Regions from separate parts of the Psychromonas sp. L1A2 genome, predicted to be linked through region 2. Evidence: predicted binding sites of a transcription regulator. Region 2 holds the regulator's gene; the other holds the start of a gene.
The links. Region 2 encodes LexA, which represses DNA repair genes until DNA is damaged. Its sites were predicted from a motif close to TACTGTATNNNNATACAGTA; they were not measured.
Positions count from the first base shown of each region.

Region 1: a site for LexA is predicted at 5,591-5,610, ahead of recN (DNA repair protein RecN). Genes of this name have one in related genera too.

Region 1 is NZ_WUAG01000001.1:948,486-957,467, reverse strand. Features, by position in the region: gene dnaJ (molecular chaperone DnaJ) at 117-1,241, opposite strand; gene dnaK (molecular chaperone DnaK) at 1,345-3,264, opposite strand; gene grpE (nucleotide exchange factor GrpE) at 3,810-4,409, opposite strand; gene nadK (NAD(+) kinase) at 4,549-5,448, shown strand; gene recN (DNA repair protein RecN) at 5,686-7,371, shown strand; gene GQR59_RS04195 (sensor domain-containing phosphodiesterase) at 7,608-8,982, opposite strand, start outside.
Region 2 is NZ_WUAG01000002.1:1,826,746-1,835,727, reverse strand. Features, by position in the region: gene GQR59_RS18395 (GNAT family N-acetyltransferase) at 1-275, shown strand, start outside; gene GQR59_RS18390 (SCO family protein) at 371-1,048, opposite strand; gene lexA (transcriptional repressor LexA) at 1,188-1,814, opposite strand; gene GQR59_RS18380 (type II secretion system protein N) at 1,968-2,717, opposite strand; gene gspM (type II secretion system protein GspM) at 2,748-3,227, opposite strand; gene gspL (type II secretion system protein GspL) at 3,227-4,426, opposite strand; gene gspK (type II secretion system minor pseudopilin GspK) at 4,423-5,427, opposite strand; gene gspJ (type II secretion system minor pseudopilin GspJ) at 5,427-6,062, opposite strand; gene gspI (type II secretion system minor pseudopilin GspI) at 6,049-6,441, opposite strand; gene gspH (type II secretion system minor pseudopilin GspH) at 6,446-7,021, opposite strand; gene gspG (type II secretion system major pseudopilin GspG) at 7,049-7,489, opposite strand; gene gspF (type II secretion system inner membrane protein GspF) at 7,529-8,743, opposite strand; gene gspE (type II secretion system ATPase GspE) at 8,745-8,982, opposite strand, start outside.

The DNA.
Region 1 (8,982 bases), on a different contig from region 2:
TAATCGCATTATTCCCAATCATCTAACTTGAGTGAGCGATATCATAGCAAACTATTGATTATGAGGTGCATAAAAAAAAACCACTCGAAAGTGGCCTTATATTAACACTCAATAAATTACTTACTTATGTCATCAAAGAATGTTTTCAAACTATTCAAAAAACCTTCAGATTTAGGTTTATGCTTTTTACTGCTGCTTGAACATAAAGAACTTTCAAACTCTTTCAACAATTCTTTTTGCTTGATTGATAACTTAACCGGTGTTTCTACGGTCACTTTACACATCAAGTCACCTGTAGAATGGCTACGTACTGACTTAACGCCTTTATTACGCATACGGAACATACGTCCTGTTTGCGTTTCAGCAGGGATTTTAAGCTTCACACGTCCATCTAATGTAGGGACTTCAATTTCACCGCCCAACGCCGCTTCTGTAAAGCTAATCGGTACTTCACAATATAAGTCATTACCATCACGCTCAAACACATCATGTGGACGTACATTCATTTGTACGTACAAGTCACCTGCTGGTGCACCTTGCTCTCCAGCTTCGCCTTCACCGCTTAAACGGATACGGTCGCCAGTATCAACGCCTGCAGGAATTTTAACTGATAATGTTTTACTGCGTTCGTAACGGCCTTCACCATGACACTTGTTACATGGGTCAGTGATGATTTTACCTTTACCGCGACATGTAGGACAGGTTTGGTTAACCGCAAAGAAACCTTGACGCATTTGCACTTGGCCTTGGCCATGACACGTACCACAGGTTTTAGATTCAGTTCCTTTTTTAGCACCAGAACCATTACACTGCTCACAATGTACTAAAGTAGGAATTTGGATCTCTTTAGAGATACCTTTAACGGCCTCTTCTAATGTCAACTCCATATTGTAGCGTAGATCAGAACCTTGTTGCGCACGTTGTTGGCCACCGCCACGGCGCCCACCACCAAAGATATCTCCGAATATATCGTCAAAACCACCACCACCAAAACCACCACCACCGTGACCTTGTTGATTAACACCATCATGACCATATTGATCAAATGCCGCTTTCTTTTGAGGATCGCTAAGAATTTCGTAAGCTTCTTTTACTTCCTTGAACTTTTCTTCTAGCGCATCATCGCCTTTGGTACGGTCTGGATGGTACTTCATCGCTAAGCGTTTATAAGCTTTTTTAACTTCTTTTTCTGTCGCATCTCGGCCTAAACCAAGTACTTCATAACAATCTCGTTTAGACATGGTTATTTCTCAAATCTCTGTTTATTGAAAACAAACACGCGGATTATAGATAAATCCATAACCCGCGAGTTGAAACGATCTTACTTATTTAGGGGTTACCTAATTATTTTTTCTCGTCTTTTACTTCTTCAAACTCAGCATCAACGATATCATCATCTTGCTTAGCTTGTGCTTCAGGTTGCTCTGCACCTGCTTCACCAGCTTGTGCTTTCTGTTGAGCAATCTCACCTAGTTTTTGAGATGCTTCAGCAAGCGCTTGAGTTTTAGCTTCGATTTCAGCTTTATCTTCGCCTTTAGACGCAGTTTCAAGTTCAGCTAGTGCAGCTTCAATTTTCTCTTTTTCGTCAGCAGGTAGTGCATCGCCAGCTTCTTCGATTTGTTTCTTAGTTGCATGAACTAAAGCATCAGCTTGGTTACGTGCAGTAACGACTTCTTCAAACTTTTTATCTGCATCAGCATTTGCTTCAGCATCATTTACCATTTTTTCAATCTCTTCGTCAGATAGACCTGAGCTTGATTTAATCGTAATTTTTTGTTCTTGGTTTGTATCTTTATCTTTAGCAGATACATGCAAAATACCATCAGCATCCATATCGAAAGTAACTTCGATTTGTGGTGCACCGCGCGTTGCAGCACGAATACCTTCAAGGTTAAATTGACCTAGAGATTTGTTATCTGCAGCACGTTTACGCTCACCTTGAAGAATGTGAATTGTTACCGCACTTTGGTTATCTTCAGCAGTAGAGAACGTTTGTGACTGTTTAGTTGGGATAGTTGTATTTTTCTCGATAACTTTCGTTAATACGCCACCCATTGTTTCGATACCTAAAGATAACGGTGTAACGTCTAATAATAGAACGTCAGTTTTGTCACCTGAAAGTACAGCACCTTGAATCGCAGCACCCATTGCAACAGCTTCATCAGGGTTAACATCTTTACGAGCCGCTTTACCAAAGAATTCAGCAACAGTTGCTTGCACTAAAGGCATACGTGTTTGGCCACCAACTAAGATAACGTCATCGATATCGCCAACAGACAAATCAGCATCTTTAAGCGCAATACGTAAAGGCTCAAGTGTTGCTTTAATCATATCTTCAACTAAAGACTCTAATTTAGAACGCGTTACTTTAATGTTTAAATGTTTAGGACCTGATGCATCTGCAGTGATGTAAGGCAGGTTGATATCAGTTTGTTGTGCAGAAGAAAGCTCGATTTTTGCTTTTTCAGCTGCTTCTTTAACACGTTGCATTGCAAGTGGATCTTTAGTTAGATCGAAGTTTTGGTCTTTTTGGAACTCTTTAACTAAGAAGTTAATTAGACGGTTATCGAAATCTTCACCACCTAAGTGTGTATCACCATTAGTTGCTAGTACTTCAAATGTTTTTTCGCCATCTACTTCATCGATTTCAATGATTGAGATATCGAAAGTACCACCACCTAAGTCGTATACAGCAACAACGCTGTCGCCTTTAGAGTTATTAACACCGTATGCGAATGCAGCAGCCGTTGGCTCATTGATGATACGTTTAACATCAAGACCAGCGATACGACCAGCATCTTTAGTTGCTTGACGTTGTGCATCATTAAAGTAAGCAGGTACAGTAATTACAGCACCAGATACTTTTTCGCCTAGGTAATCTTCAGCTGTTTTTTTCATTTTTTTCAACACTTCAGCAGAGATTTGCGGTGGAGCCATTTTGTTTCCACGCGCTTCAACCCATGCATCACCGTTATCAGCTTTTACGATTTTGTAAGGCATGATTTTAATATCACGTTGTACTTCTTCGTCTTCAAAGCGACGACCGATAAGACGTTTAATAGCAAATAGAGTGTTTTGCGGATTAGTAACAGATTGACGTTTAGCAGGTTGACCTACTAATATTTCGCCATCTTCTGCATAAGCAATGATCGAAGGAGTTGTGCGCTCACCTTCTGCATTTTCAATAATTTTAGCTACATCACCATCCAATACAGAAACACATGAATTTGTAGTACCTAAATCAATACCGATAATTTTACCCATTTTAACTCTCTCCACACTTGTTAATGTTGTTACTTGTTTAGTTGACTATCTGCACGCTGGCAGTGTCTGTTCGATACTTTATATATAAGGGGCTATTTCTGTGTTTCAAGGGCAACTAGCAAAATAAATGCAATTTTTTTTAAAATAAATAAAAAAAGTGACACAACTTAATCGTATTAACCATCAAGCAATAGGCAATATCAAATAAATATTAAAGTAGCTCATTAAAGGAAAGATAAAAGCAGTAGTATCCAAGGCCACTAACTTATAAAGTATTAACTAATAATCAATAAGTTAAAGAAAACATGTGTTAGCTAAACTACGCTTATTCATAGACAAAAGTAATTTAAATAGATACATGAATAAAAAAGATGAGGTGAAGAGTAAAAAGAAGGAACCACGTCATACTAAGTTAGCGAATGAAAACTGTTAGCGAATAAAAATTATTTTTAACCTCTAGAAAATAAATCACCAGATACAAAAAAAGCACCGAAGTGCCTTTTTTCTATCAATAATTAATTGATGGTATTTTTATAACGCACTCATTACTCAGCGGCTTTTGAAACCACAACCATTGCAGGACGAATAACTTGACCACCGCTTAATTCATAGCCTTTTTGCATTACAGCAACAACTTGGTTAGGTTCAACGCCTTCAACAAACTGCATGCTCATTGCTTGATGCTTTTCAGGGTTTAATGCTTCACCCATTGGATCAATTTGTTGAATACCGATACTTGAAATTGCTTTCAGTAATTCAGTTAATGTCATTTGAACACCGTCAACCATAGGTTTCAGCGTTTCATTTTCTTTATCAGCGTGCAGAATTGCTAATTCTAAATGATCAACAACAGGTGTTAATGCATTAGCAAATGTTTTTAATACTGATTTACGACGATTCTCTGCATCAATACCCGCTTTACGAATTTCGTTTTGAGAGAATGCTTGAGCACGGATCACAAGATCTTTTTGCTCTTTAATTTCTTCTTCAGCTGCCGCTAGCTTTTTAGTTAACTCTTCAATCAAAGCCGCTTGATCATCGCCTTTGTCTGCAACTACTTCTTCTACTAACTCAGCTTCAACCGCTTCGTCACCCAAAACAGTTTCAATTGCTTCTTCTACAGTCTTTTTTTGTTCTTCACTCATAGTTAAATCCTACCTAATGTCGTTTGGTCAATATTATACGCTCTATTATGGGGATAGTATTAATAGTTTCAAGCCTGTTAATAAAAACATTTTTAAGAGGTATACTGAAAACCATTACATTTTATTGAATAGGCATTTTATGAGTCTGAATAGTGAGCAACAAAGCCAATTTAAAACCATCGGGTTAATTGGCAAACCACAGCACAGTGAAGCATTACAAACGCTAACTAGTTTATACTTTTTTTTGCAAGCCAAAGGTCATTCAATCATTGTCGATATTCGTCTTGCCGATGACTTAGAATTACCACAAATACGTTATGAAGATTTAGTCGGCATCGGCCAAAAATGTGATTTAGCTATTGTGGTCGGTGGTGATGGCTACATGTTAGGAGCTGCAAGAGTGCTCGCAAGATTCGACATTTCAGTAATTGGAGTTAATCGAGGTAATTTAGGTTTTTTAACAGACTTAGATCCTGAAGACTTTGAAAAGCCGCTAACTGAAGTATTGGAAGGGACCTACCAAACCGAGAACCGTTTTTTATTAGAAGCACAAGTTTACAGTCATGGGCATTTAAAAAGCAGTAGCACAGCGGTTAATGAAGCAGTATTACACCCTGATAAAATTGCGCATATGATTGAATTTGAAGTGTATGTTAATGATAACTTCATGATCAATCAACGTGCAGATGGTTTGATTCTATCCACTCCAACAGGTTCAACAGCTTACTCATTATCAGGAGGCGGCCCAATATTAACACCTAAACTAGATGCAATTAGTTTATTACCCATGTTCCCACATACACTTAACAGCCGCCCTATTGTTATTGATGCCAATAGTGTTGTGCGATTAAAAATAGCGCAATCTAATACAACAGAAATGCAAATTAGCTGCGATAGTCATGTTAACTTATCGGTTTTGCCTGGCGATGAAGTGGTGATTAAAAAGACACAACATAAGTTGAATTTATTACACCCACAAAACTATAACTACTTCCATGTATTACATAATAAATTTGGTTGGGGTAATAAACTTTTTTAACCTCACTTTGCTTTCAGTACTTTTATCTGTCATTCAAAGTACTGAAAGTGATCCTTAATATTGTCTCTTACCCAACTTTCAAACTAATTTCTTTCTCCCTGCAAAATTTAAATTATTTACATAAAATAGATAAGCAACACTTTACTGTTTAAAAAAACAGTACTAAACTACATTCTTAAGCTGTATCTTTAACCAGTAGTTTTATCGTTGTTAATATCATCATAGGATGTCAATTTTATGCTAAGCCAATTAACCGTTCAGCACTTTGCAATCGTCAAATTTCTAGAGCTCGATTTTCACCAAGGCATGACCACCATTACTGGTGAAACAGGGGCGGGTAAATCAATCGCCATTGATGCACTTGGTTTATGTTTAGGTGCGCGAGCTGATGCAGGAATGATCCGCCAAGGAACAGATAAAGCAGAAGTCAGTGCTCGTTTTAATTTAAGCGATACACCAAATGCTTTGACCTGGTTAAAAAATAACGACCTAGAAAATAGCCTCAGTGATAACGCTAATGAATGTTTGCTGCGTCGAGTGATCACCCGAGAAGGACGTTCACGCGCTTACATTAACGCAATACCAGTACCGTTATCACAGCTAAAAAGCTTGGGGCAATTACTGGTTAATATCCACGGACAACATGCTCACCAAAGCCTACTACGCAGTGACATACAGTTATCGATTATTGATGAATATGCAAATCATCAACAACTATTACAAAAAGTAAAAGACACCTACCAAGGCTGCCATTTTCTGAAAAAACAGTTACAACAACAGCAACTTAGCCAACAAGAAAAACAAGCACGTAAACAATTACTTGAATATCAAATTATTGAATTGGATGAGTTTGCATTAGCTGAAAATGAATTTGCAGAGATTGAAGCTGAACATAAAAAATTAGCAAACAGTGGTGCGCTTATTGAAAACTCTCAAAAAAGCTTAAACTTATTAACCGATTCAGATGAAGTAGATACATTAAGCTTATTACAAAAAAGTATTTCCTTACTTGAATCACAAGTACAACACGATAATAAACTAACCAATATTCTAGAGTCATTACAAGAAGCTGCAATTCAAATTGAAGAAGCTGGTTATGAGTTGCGCCAATACTGCGAACAACTAGAGCTAGATCCAGAGCAATTTGAACAATTAGAGTCACGGTTAAGCCAAGCAATGACCCTATCTCGAAAACACCAAATTCAACCGGAAATGCTTTATTCATTTCATCAAAAATTAAGTAAAGAGTATCAGCAACTTAATAATAGCGAAGCGCAAATTGAGCAGTTAACTATAGAACTAGATAATGCAAAACAAGATTACATAAAACATGCACAAAAACTAAGCCAAAGCCGTCAACGCTACGCAAAAGAATTAAGCAAAAAAATCACTAAAAGTATTCAAAAATTGAATATGGAAGATGGGCAATTTGAAGTCGCAATGACACAACATGACACTGATAGTTTAAGCCCTCTTGGTATTGATGGAATTGAATTCCAAGTTGCCGCTAATGCGGGTCAAGGGCTACAAAACTTAGGAAAAGTTGCTTCAGGTGGTGAACTATCACGTATTAGTTTAGCAATTCAAGTTATTATCAGCCAACGCATTTCAACCCCTACATTAATTTTTGATGAAGTTGATGTTGGTATCAGTGGTGCAACGGCAGCCGTCGTCGGTAATTTGTTACGTCAATTAGGTGAAAGTACTCAAATATTATGTGTAACACATCTTCCACAGGTAGCTGGAAATGGTCATCAACAAATGACGGTAAATAAACATAGTGATGGTAAGAGCACCAACACTATGATGCAATTATTAGATGAAACACAACGCGTTCAGGAATTAGCAAGGTTACTAGGTGGGGATAGTATTACCGAACATACATTAGCGAATGCTAAAGAGCTGTTAATAGTTAAAAGTTAAAATAACCGTCGAATGACTATCATTATCTAGCTCTTGCTTTTTTGCAGGGGCTTTTCACATCTTATTTACGCATATCACAACACACTGTTTTTAATGCCTGGCTCATTAAAAAACTTTCACTCAGGCTATTAGGGCCATTACTGATGGCACTCAATGAACAGTAAATTACCCTTCAAAAAAAGAGAAAAAACAAACATACATGCCTTTTCTACTCTTTAAAGAGTGAAGCCTAATGTTTAGTGTTTAGTGTTTGCAGCAAAAAAATCATTCTTTTGAGACATCAGCTTAATAATTTCAGTAGAGTGGATAGGCTTAGAGATTAAGTACCCTTGCAGGTAATCACAATCATTTTCAAATAACCATTGAGCCTGTTCTTCACATTCCACACCTTCAGCTACTAATTGTAGTCCCATTCCTTTAGCAAGACCGATGATTGAACGAACAATGCAGATATCTTCTTCACCGCTAGGTAAACCATCAACAAAAGACTTATCAATTTTCAACTTAGAGACATTTAAGTTCTTTAAACGAGAAAGTGAAGAATACCCCGTGCCAAAGTCATCAATAGACAACTTAATACCTAAATCCGTTAGCTTTTCCATTTGTTTAGACAACACTTCAAAATCGCCTGCTATCAATTCTTCTACGATTTCAAATTCAATTAATGACGTCGATACCTGATAGGCATCTAAACAGTGTTGTATCTGCTTAATTAAGAGTGGAGAAAACAGTTGTTCGGAAGATATATTGACAGATACTTTTTTAAGGTTTAAACCTAAGTTAATAAACTCTTTAATATCCATACAAGTTTGTTCAAAAATAACATTACCCAGTTCACCCATTAACCCTAATCGCTTAGCAATGGGTAAAATGATATTAGGGGTAATAACCCCTTTAACAGGATGTAGCCAACGTACTAAGGCTTCCAAAGCAAAACCAGACGTTTGATAATCTTGTTTTATAATTGGCTGATAAAAAGCTACGATTTCACCATTATGCAAAGCATCAACAAATTCTTTTTCAAGTACGGCTTCTTCTTGATGCTCTATTAACCAAATAGGATTAAAATAAGAGATTGAACCATTACCCTCTTGCTTAGCTTTTAGCATTGCAATTTCAGCTTTACGAAGCGGATCTTTATCCACTAACTCACTGACATTACAACTAAATACTCCCAGGCTAGCCGTTAAATTGATCACTTCATTGCTCAGTGTTTTAAATTCATCAATAAACTGCGCTTTGATGTCTAAAACTACCTCGTCCAATTGACGTTTATCTATGATAGTAGGTAACCATAAGGAAAAGAGATCCCCTCCAACCCTAGAAAGGCTATAAGAAGCTTCACAAGTGACTTTCTCTAATCGACGAGCTACTTCACACAATAATTTGTTGGCAAAATCATAGCTAAATCGGGTATTAATATTAGTAAAATCATCCAAACCGATCAGAATGACAGCAAATTTACTATTGCAAATGGCATGGGTGATATCTTGAGTTATTCTTTTTTGGAAGAAAAAACGATTCTCTAAACAAGTTAATGGATCAACTCTTTCCATATAACGCATTTTTTGTTTTTCAAAAAACCAATAAGATTGGGCATAAACGAGTGAA
Region 2 (8,982 bases):
TAACAGCCATTGAAGGTTTTTCTACTTTTGCCTGTAAACCGTTATTTAATATTCATGATGTCGTTGTACATAGTGATTTTAGAGGGAATAAATTAACTCAACATTTATTCGAAAAAATTGAAGAGATTGCTAAAGCTCGTGATTGTTGCAAAATCACATTAGAAGTATTGAGTGGCAATGAAGTTGCTTGTAAAGCTTACCAACGTTTAGGCTTTTCTGATTATCAACTTGATCCAGAATTTGGCAGTGCTTTATTTTGGACAAAGAAAATTTAATCTACGTTACGTTAATTCTTCGCTTAAAGATGAATAAACCGCTTAGTCTTAGTTAACTGCGCGGTTATTCTAAAAACGGGTCAATGTTAGCTACCCTATTGATTAATTTCATTATTATATTGTTGCTGTAATTCTTTAATATCTTCAACCATTAAATCCATATCTACGCTATTAATACCTTGCTTATTAGGCACAGACTTAAACGTTGCATGCAACTTTCCATCCGGGTCAATTAAAACAATAGATGCACTGTGATCGACCAAATAAAAATCATCTGTATCACCCGCTTCAACAATGCCATAAATTAAACCAAGCTGTGTTACAAAAGGCCATAGTTGTTTATGTGTGCTCGTTACACCGATAAAGTTTTTATTAAAATAATGAACATAGTCTGCGAGTTGTTCCGCTTTATCTCGATTAGGATCAACAGAAACAAATACAACTTGAGTGGTTGTATTATCATCATTAGTTAAACTAGGATAAATACGATCTAAATCAGCGAGTGTAGTAGGGCAAACATCAGGACAAAAAGTATAACCAGCAAAGAAAAGCGTCCATTTCCCTTTTAATGATTCATTTGTAAAAGCAACTTTTCCCGCTTTTTCAAAAGCAAACTCATTTAAAATAATACGCGGTTTAGCTAAAAATAAAGCATTATTATCTGTTTCAAATGTATCACCATTTTTAGCATTTAGATTAATGGCTTCTAATCCACCTAACGCAAAAAATAAACCCACGATTACAATACTGCATATAATTATTATACGTTTCATTTTTTTACTCTATTTGCTCAAAGCAAGTGATGAAAATGCCAATAAATAGAATAACTATTTATTGGCATTTTCTTCGCTTTATTAATTTATTTACTGCATTTACTTAAGCGATTAAGTTACAAAGCAGATAGATAAACGTTTACATCCAATCAGCAGTACGAATAACACCAACTGCAATACCTTCAATATCAAATGATTGAAACTCTAAATCAACCTTAATGGGATCGAATAATGTATTTTCAGCTTTTAATGTTATTTGCTTACCATCACGATAAAAGCGTTTAACGGTTACATCATCTTCAACTCTTGCAACAACTACTTGGCCATTATTGATATTTTGGGTTTTATGTACAGCTAATAGATCACCATCCATAATACCAATATCTTTCATGCTTTCGCCCTGAACACGCAATAAAAAATCTGCCGCAGGATGAAATAAAGTAGGATCAACATTGTAATGAGTTTCAACGTGCTCTTGAGCTAAAATCGGCTCTCCGGCAGCTACTTTACCGATTAAAGGCAAGCCTTCGTTGGCTGCTTCATTATCTTTATGCTCACTAATAACGCGAATACCACGAGATGTGCCAGATAATATTTCAATCGCCCCTTTACGTGCTAATGCTTTTAAATGCTCTTCTGCTGCATTGGCACTTTTAAAACCTAGAATTCTTGCTAATTCCACGCGTGTTGGTGGCATGCCAGTCTTTGTAATTTGATCTTTTATTACGTCTAGGACTTCGCCTTGGCGTTTAGTTAACTCTTTCATTAGGATCTCCACGCGATAATAAACTGTAAACAAACACAGTGTATATCCATACATGGTTAAATACTAGTTAAGACTCTTCTTTTTATTATTAGATAGGAAATAAAGTCCAATAATGCTAAATAATGACCCAACAATACTCTATTAATTCATTACTTAAAGTTGTCCACTAAAGCTAAGTGTCGTTGCCCCACTTTCGTTTTTTGGGCCAATCCACGTTAATGATTTAGCAATCGAAGGAGCCAACTTATCGGTTCCTTGAATCTCTCCATTTAACTTATATATGCCGCCTTCGCCTAAACTAATATCTAAGGTTGTTGCTAATTCATCTGACTCTTGAGTAACAAATGCCGTAACCTCACCATTATCACATCCGAGATCAACAGTAGGAGAAGCTAAATTGACTACGCCTAACTGACTAGATACGACAGCATTTTGCCAAAGTACGTTACCTTGTAATTGTTCACAATAGGGTTTGCCTTGTGTGAATTCTTTAATGACTGCGGAAAAATCTCCTGAAATTTTAGCCGGCAAACGCATTGGCAATAATGTTAATAATTCTTTTGAACTTAAATCTAAAATAACATTTGATGCGCTTATCCCTGAAAAACCATAACGAACAATACCTTTACCAGACATAGCTTGAGAACCGTTGTTAAATGAAGCATCGGCCTCTAGGTTTAATGTAAGTAATGCCATTAACTGCACATCCCATTTTACATTATCAAAGCGCAATTTACGGTTAACTACAATTTGCTTGGCTTGCCCTTTCCAGATCGTACCTGTGGCATTATTAACTTTAATCGCTCCTCTAGGAAGCCAATCAACCACAACAGCCAAAGGCAAATTAACCACTAAAGTAATTAAGTAAACGAATACGACCAAAATGGCGATTTTAAATTTCATTTGAAACCTTTATTATGCTTGAATTTAACTCTAATAACTTAATGATAAGCGACTAACTTTAATCATGCCTTGAACTTTATCTTGGCTTATATCAACACTCGCAATCTGTACGTTATGTTGATTTTGCAATACGGTTATCCACTCTATAAATTGATTAAATTCAATTTGGTTTATAGAAAGATCAACTGTTCCATTACGACTTTGGATACGTGCGATATTAATCTGATTGCGTTTAGCTGTACTATTAATAAGCTGTGATAAATTTTGTGGTGTTCCCGTTTGGGTGTCAATCAGTCCAGCAGCAATAATTTTATTTGAATTAACTTCAACCCATTGTAAAGTTTGTTGAGCACTATTTAGTTTCTGCTGGCTAATCGCTAAATTATTAGCTAGTGGTTGCCATAAAAGAAAATAGACGACAGCGATAAAAACAACCACGGCAGAAATAATCGTTAATCTTTGTTCTCTTTCAGTGGTGTTTTCCCACCAATCTTTGATTTCTTCAAACATTATTTTACCCCTACAGTCACAACACCACTAATGCGATTTTTATTGTTACTTAATGCACCTTGCTTAAAGCTATATTGTGTTGGTATTTTTGACGAAAACTGCTCAAAAGCTTGAAAACTATCCGCACTAATCGCTAAGCTAATTTCTTGATTTTTACCATTAAATTTTAACGTTGATATTTGTAAACTTGGTACAGCCTTTAAACTAGGAAGAAGGTCATTTAACATAATCAATAGCCCAGAATCTTGCTCTGTAATTGATGCGTTAGCTAATAATCCCTTTAACTTTTTCTTAATACGGCTATATCTTAAAGGACTTTGTTCAGGAAAAGCTTGTTTATACACCGTCTCGACTTGCCCTTTCACTTGTAAGGTTTGTTTATCTATTTGCTCTGTTTGTACAAATAAGTTAACTAATAGCAGAACAAATAATACTAACGCCGCGATCGCTGGCGCTTTCCATTTATACAATTGTAAATTTCTTTCTTTCTTAACTGAAAATTCACCGGTTAACAGGTTGAAAGAATGTTGAAAACAACCTTCTGCTAATAATTGCATCGGTAACATCGCTTGCTCAGCTTGCCATTGTCCGAATGAATGCTTAGGTACAGGGCTATAACTTTTAATAATTTGTTGTGGATTATCTGATAGACGTAGCTGTAAAATATCATTGAGCATTTCACTATCACAACTCCAACCTTGGTATACGCTTTCACGTATCAGCCATTGTTTTTCTAATTGTAACGCTTGCCATTCATGCTCTTCTGGTAATGGTAACGCTAACGCTTCTGGTAGTAATCGCTGACAAAAAATATCTGCATCAGCTAACCAATCTAACCACATTTGTAATTTGCTTTTAAAACAGATAGCAACATCAACTAAATCAGTTTTTTTAGCCAATACTGAAAAATGTAGTTTATCCACATCACTGGCTAAATCATCTTCAAGCATATAAGGTAAAGCTTGTTGCATTTGACGCGTAAAATTGCCTTTTATCACCACTGATTTTAAGGTGACATCTACACTAGGCACTAAACAAATCACTTTTCGTGACTGTGCTTTTTCAGTTAACAATTGTAGGTCTTGAGCATTTTCTAAATCACCAGAAGCAATGATCTCTTTTTCACTATCAGACCAAATCAACCAATGAATAGTTTGATGTGCTTCACTTGCTAGGCGAATAATTAATTGTTCACTCACTGCGCATCTCCATTTCCTACCATGTCTTCTATTCCTGCAAATTGGAAACGAACCGTAGTTGCTTCCTCATCTTCTACTTTAAATAATGACTTTAATGCAATTGTTCGATCATCAAACTCTGCTGACCCGTATAATTGAAAATAATCGCTGGTTACACTTAATTGTGATTGTACGTCTTCCGGTATTATTTTATCTGTTAACAAATCTGTCTCTAAAAAGTCTGCGACCGAACTCCAGCCACTAGTAGGTCTATCATTTAATAAGTCTTGAAAGTCTTCTATTGATAAACCTAGTTCTTCTGGAAATAAAGCATATAAAACCTCGGCTTTATCTTGTTTGACCGTATTAACATTAATCAATTGTTCTGACGTGGGTAAAGCACACAAGTGTCTTTTTATATGATCATAAATATTACCCGTCACTCCTTGTACAGCTCTTAACTCAGAGATATCAACCATCAAATCATTGGCCGCTAAATGAGGGACATTTTGAGCTTCATAATATCTATCTTCTGCACCTTCTGACTCATCGACGGTATCATTATTATCAAGCCAATCTCGAGTTGACTCTGCAATAACATCAACACTAAAGTCCTCAACCTCTAAAGCATTTAGCAGTAGTTTAAATTGAGTCAAAGCTAATGGTTCAGTATCGTCTTCCTCTTCTACTGAAAGCGCATTAATATTAAAACAACTACGATAATCAACAATATTCCCAGTGATAGTGCCTTCATCGACAGGAAAAACCAGATCAGGTGTCGCCCAAGTTTGATCTAAACTGATCACTTCACTATCTTCAAAGTCACTCTCTAAAATCATACGACCAAGCTCTATAGTTGCTTGTCCATACCAATAAATTTTTTCAGAATAGTTGAGCCCTTCAGTACGTAATAAACTAGCTGTCATTCTGCCAGTCATAGTCGCAGCGATCGTTACCATAATAGCCAAAACCAGTAATACTGTAATTAATGCAATGCCTGCTTGTTTTTTATGGCTAGTCATTAATCACCCACCACACTATTAGGCAATATAAAAACACGTCTTAACTCACCATAATGCTTACTAGTAATAGTAATTTCAATACCTGTTGGTATTTCTGAAGAGGAGTTCCATGAGCTTACCCAATCGTCACCCCAGAATCTAAAGGTTAAGTTTTCAATATCATGGAGAATTACTTGCTGTTCAGGTTCTTTGCCCGATATGGTATCAGGGTGTAAATAATATAAACGCTGTAACTGCCCTTCTTGCACTCGATAGCCAACACGTAAAATATTTGATCGAGGCAATAAATTAAGAGGGTTAGCCCAGCCTAAGCGATTAAATTCAATACCTTGATAATCTGAATCTAAGGTATTTTTTCCTGCATATAAAACTTGTAAGTTTTCATCGTCAGTACTGCCAGTACGAGAGGCCCTTGCAACCATTTGCACAAAATCTCGCTCAATCAATAGCATACCTCGTTGAATTTCAACTAAGTTGTGGTCATGTTCTTTACTAATTTCACCACTACGTAAAACACCCTGTAAAATCTGATAAGCAGCAAAACTTAACACTGCAAAAATAGCAATAGCAATCAACAGCTCAATAAGTGTGAAACCACTATTTTTTTTATACTGATAGTTTCTATTGTTTAGCAACATAAGTCCTTATGTAACCAAGAGCTTGGCCATCTTTTCTGTCACTCACTTCTACATCTAATGCTCTAAATCTTGAGTTCGCTGTCTCTACTCCTTCATAGCGTAAATACCATTTAACACCGGCAAACTCTACTTCTTCTCTAACCCAAGCCAAACCAGGCCACTTTTCTTCTAATTTCAATTCGGCAAGACGATTACTTGCTATCCAAGTAGCAAATGTTTTTTGTTGTAAATAATTTTGATTATTTAAAGATTGAGATGCGGCTTGCATAACTGCCAATCCAGCTGTTGCAAGAATCACTAGTGCCAACATGACTTCTAATAATGTCATACCGCTTTTATTGTTGAGAGAGTGTTTATTATTAATTTGTTTTGTCATGCTACTACTCACTTAATATTTCGATTAAGCCAGTCATGGCGACTTTAACAGTGACAGTATGTTCTTCGTCACCGACATTAGAAAATTGATAACTAAAAGGGGTCACTTCACCACTGGACATAACATACACACTCGGCTGAATAGTACTTTCCTGTTCTTCTCCAATATCCACTGTATATGACTCATCGATGAATGAATCATCATTAACCGCACTTTGTGCAGCTTCAAGTTCACCCCAAACACTACCCGCTAAGTTATATTCAGCAATCACAGTATCAGGGAGTATTACATCGGCTTCGATACGAGAATTAATCAGTGGTAACCATTGTCTTTTATTAACGTCATACGAAGCAAATGTATAGCCTTGCTCATTAAATTGGATGCCAAATTCAGTGTTTAATATTAACGCCTGATCTTGGGCAAGTTGTAATAACGTACTAAAACGTTGCGCATGCCATTGGCTACCTTGGGCAGTACTACCTGAACTGGGTAAAGTCATTACTACACCAACAGAAATCATCCCCATTAATAACATAACAAGCATGATTTCTAAGAGAGTAAACCCTTGTGCTTTACGCATCGTTATCAACATTAATAATATAAACTATTATTTGTCATTTAAGTTCCAGTTACCGATGTCATCATCAGTCCCTTCTTCACCATCAAGACCAACAGAAAGAATATCGACTTTTCCTTTTTCACCTGGACTATTTAACACGTAGTCATTTCCCCAAGGGTCTTGAGGAAGACGCTTAATGTAACCATCTTCTCGGTAGTTACGTGGTGATGGAGTAGAACTTGGCTCTGTAACTAATGCTTCTAAACCTTGGTCAGTTGTAGGGTAAATACTATTGTCTAATTTATACATATCTAATGCATTTTCTAATGCCACTACATCAGATTTTACTTTTTGAATATCAGCTTTATCTTTATTACCGATTAAATTAGGAACAACCATGGCTGCTAGTACACCTAAAATCACGATAACCACCATGATTTCTAATAAAGTAAAACCTTTTTGTTGAGTAGTTGATTTGAAATTTCTCACTCTTTAATCCTTTTTTATTATATAAAACAAATGGCTCAGCTAACCTGATACCATATTATTAAGTGCCAAAATAGGCTGTAAAATAGCAGCAACAATAAACAAAACAACACAGGCCATCGAAATAACCAGTGCAGGTTCAAATAAACCCAACGCTAATGTTACTTGTGCTGAAAACTGTTTGTCTTGATTATCTGCAGATCGTTCCAACATATTGCCTAATTCACCGCTACGCTCACCACTCATGATCATATGTAACATCATAGGAGGAAATAGCTTAGTACTTTCTAATGCCCTACCTAAACTTGTCCCTTCACGAACACGTTCGGCAGCTTCACCTACTTTTAAACGAATGTATTGGTTACTTAACACATCCCCTGCAATACTCATAGCATCCAGTAATGGAACAGCACTACTGTTTAAAATACTCAATGTTCTTGCAAAACGAGCGGTATTTAATTCATTTGCAACTTTACCAACAACAGGCACAGTTAATAAATAGCGATCAAATCGTAATTGGTTCTTGGCTTTTTTGAGATACTGTTTAAACAGTAAAGAAGCAATAATACACAGAACAACAAAATAGAAACCATAAGCACTTACCGCATCACTAGCGGCAATCAAAAAAGTAGTCGAGCCAGGAAGATCTGCTCCCATATGTTGAAACTGTCCAACAACTTGAGGCACAACAGAGGTCAATAAAATAGCCACAACCGATATAGCAACAAGCGTTAAAACGATCGGATAGATCAAAGCTTGCATCATTTTACTTTTCATTTCTTGTCGTTGCTCAGCGTAATCAGCGAGCCGATCTAATACTTTTTCTAAATGTCCTGATTTTTCACCGGCGGCAACCATTGCACAGAATAAGTTATCGAAGATCATCGGATAACTACGCATACTATCAGCGAGACTATGTCCTTCAATCACGCCCCCACGAACCGATGAGATCATATCTTTTATTTTTGGTTTATCACATTGATCTGCAACGGCTTGTAATGATTCTTCAATAGGAATAGAGGAAGCAACTAAGGTAGATAATTGACGCGTAATTAAAGCAAGATCAGCGGTTTTAATTTTGCTTTGAAGAAAGCTCTTACCTGCTTTTTTACGCTTAACTGAAATAGCCTCTACTTCTAACGGAGTCATCCCTGCATTACGTAATTGTTGTCGTAACATACGCGCAGAGTCAGCCTCTTGAGTCCCTTTTTTTTGTTTACCTTTTGCGTCTAGCGCTTTATAAGAAAAAGTAGCCACACTAATCCTCTCTAGTTACACGTAAGATTTCTTCTAACGTAGTCAAACCCACTAAGACTTTCTGTAGTCCATCGTCTCGAATACTCTGAGAGGTTTTACGTATTTCACGTTCAATGGCTTGTTCGCCAGCACCAGTATGAATTAATTCACGTACCACTTCATTCACCACTAATAATTCATGAATACCTGTACGTCCTCGATAGCCTGTATGATTACAATTATGGCAACCAGCAGGTCGA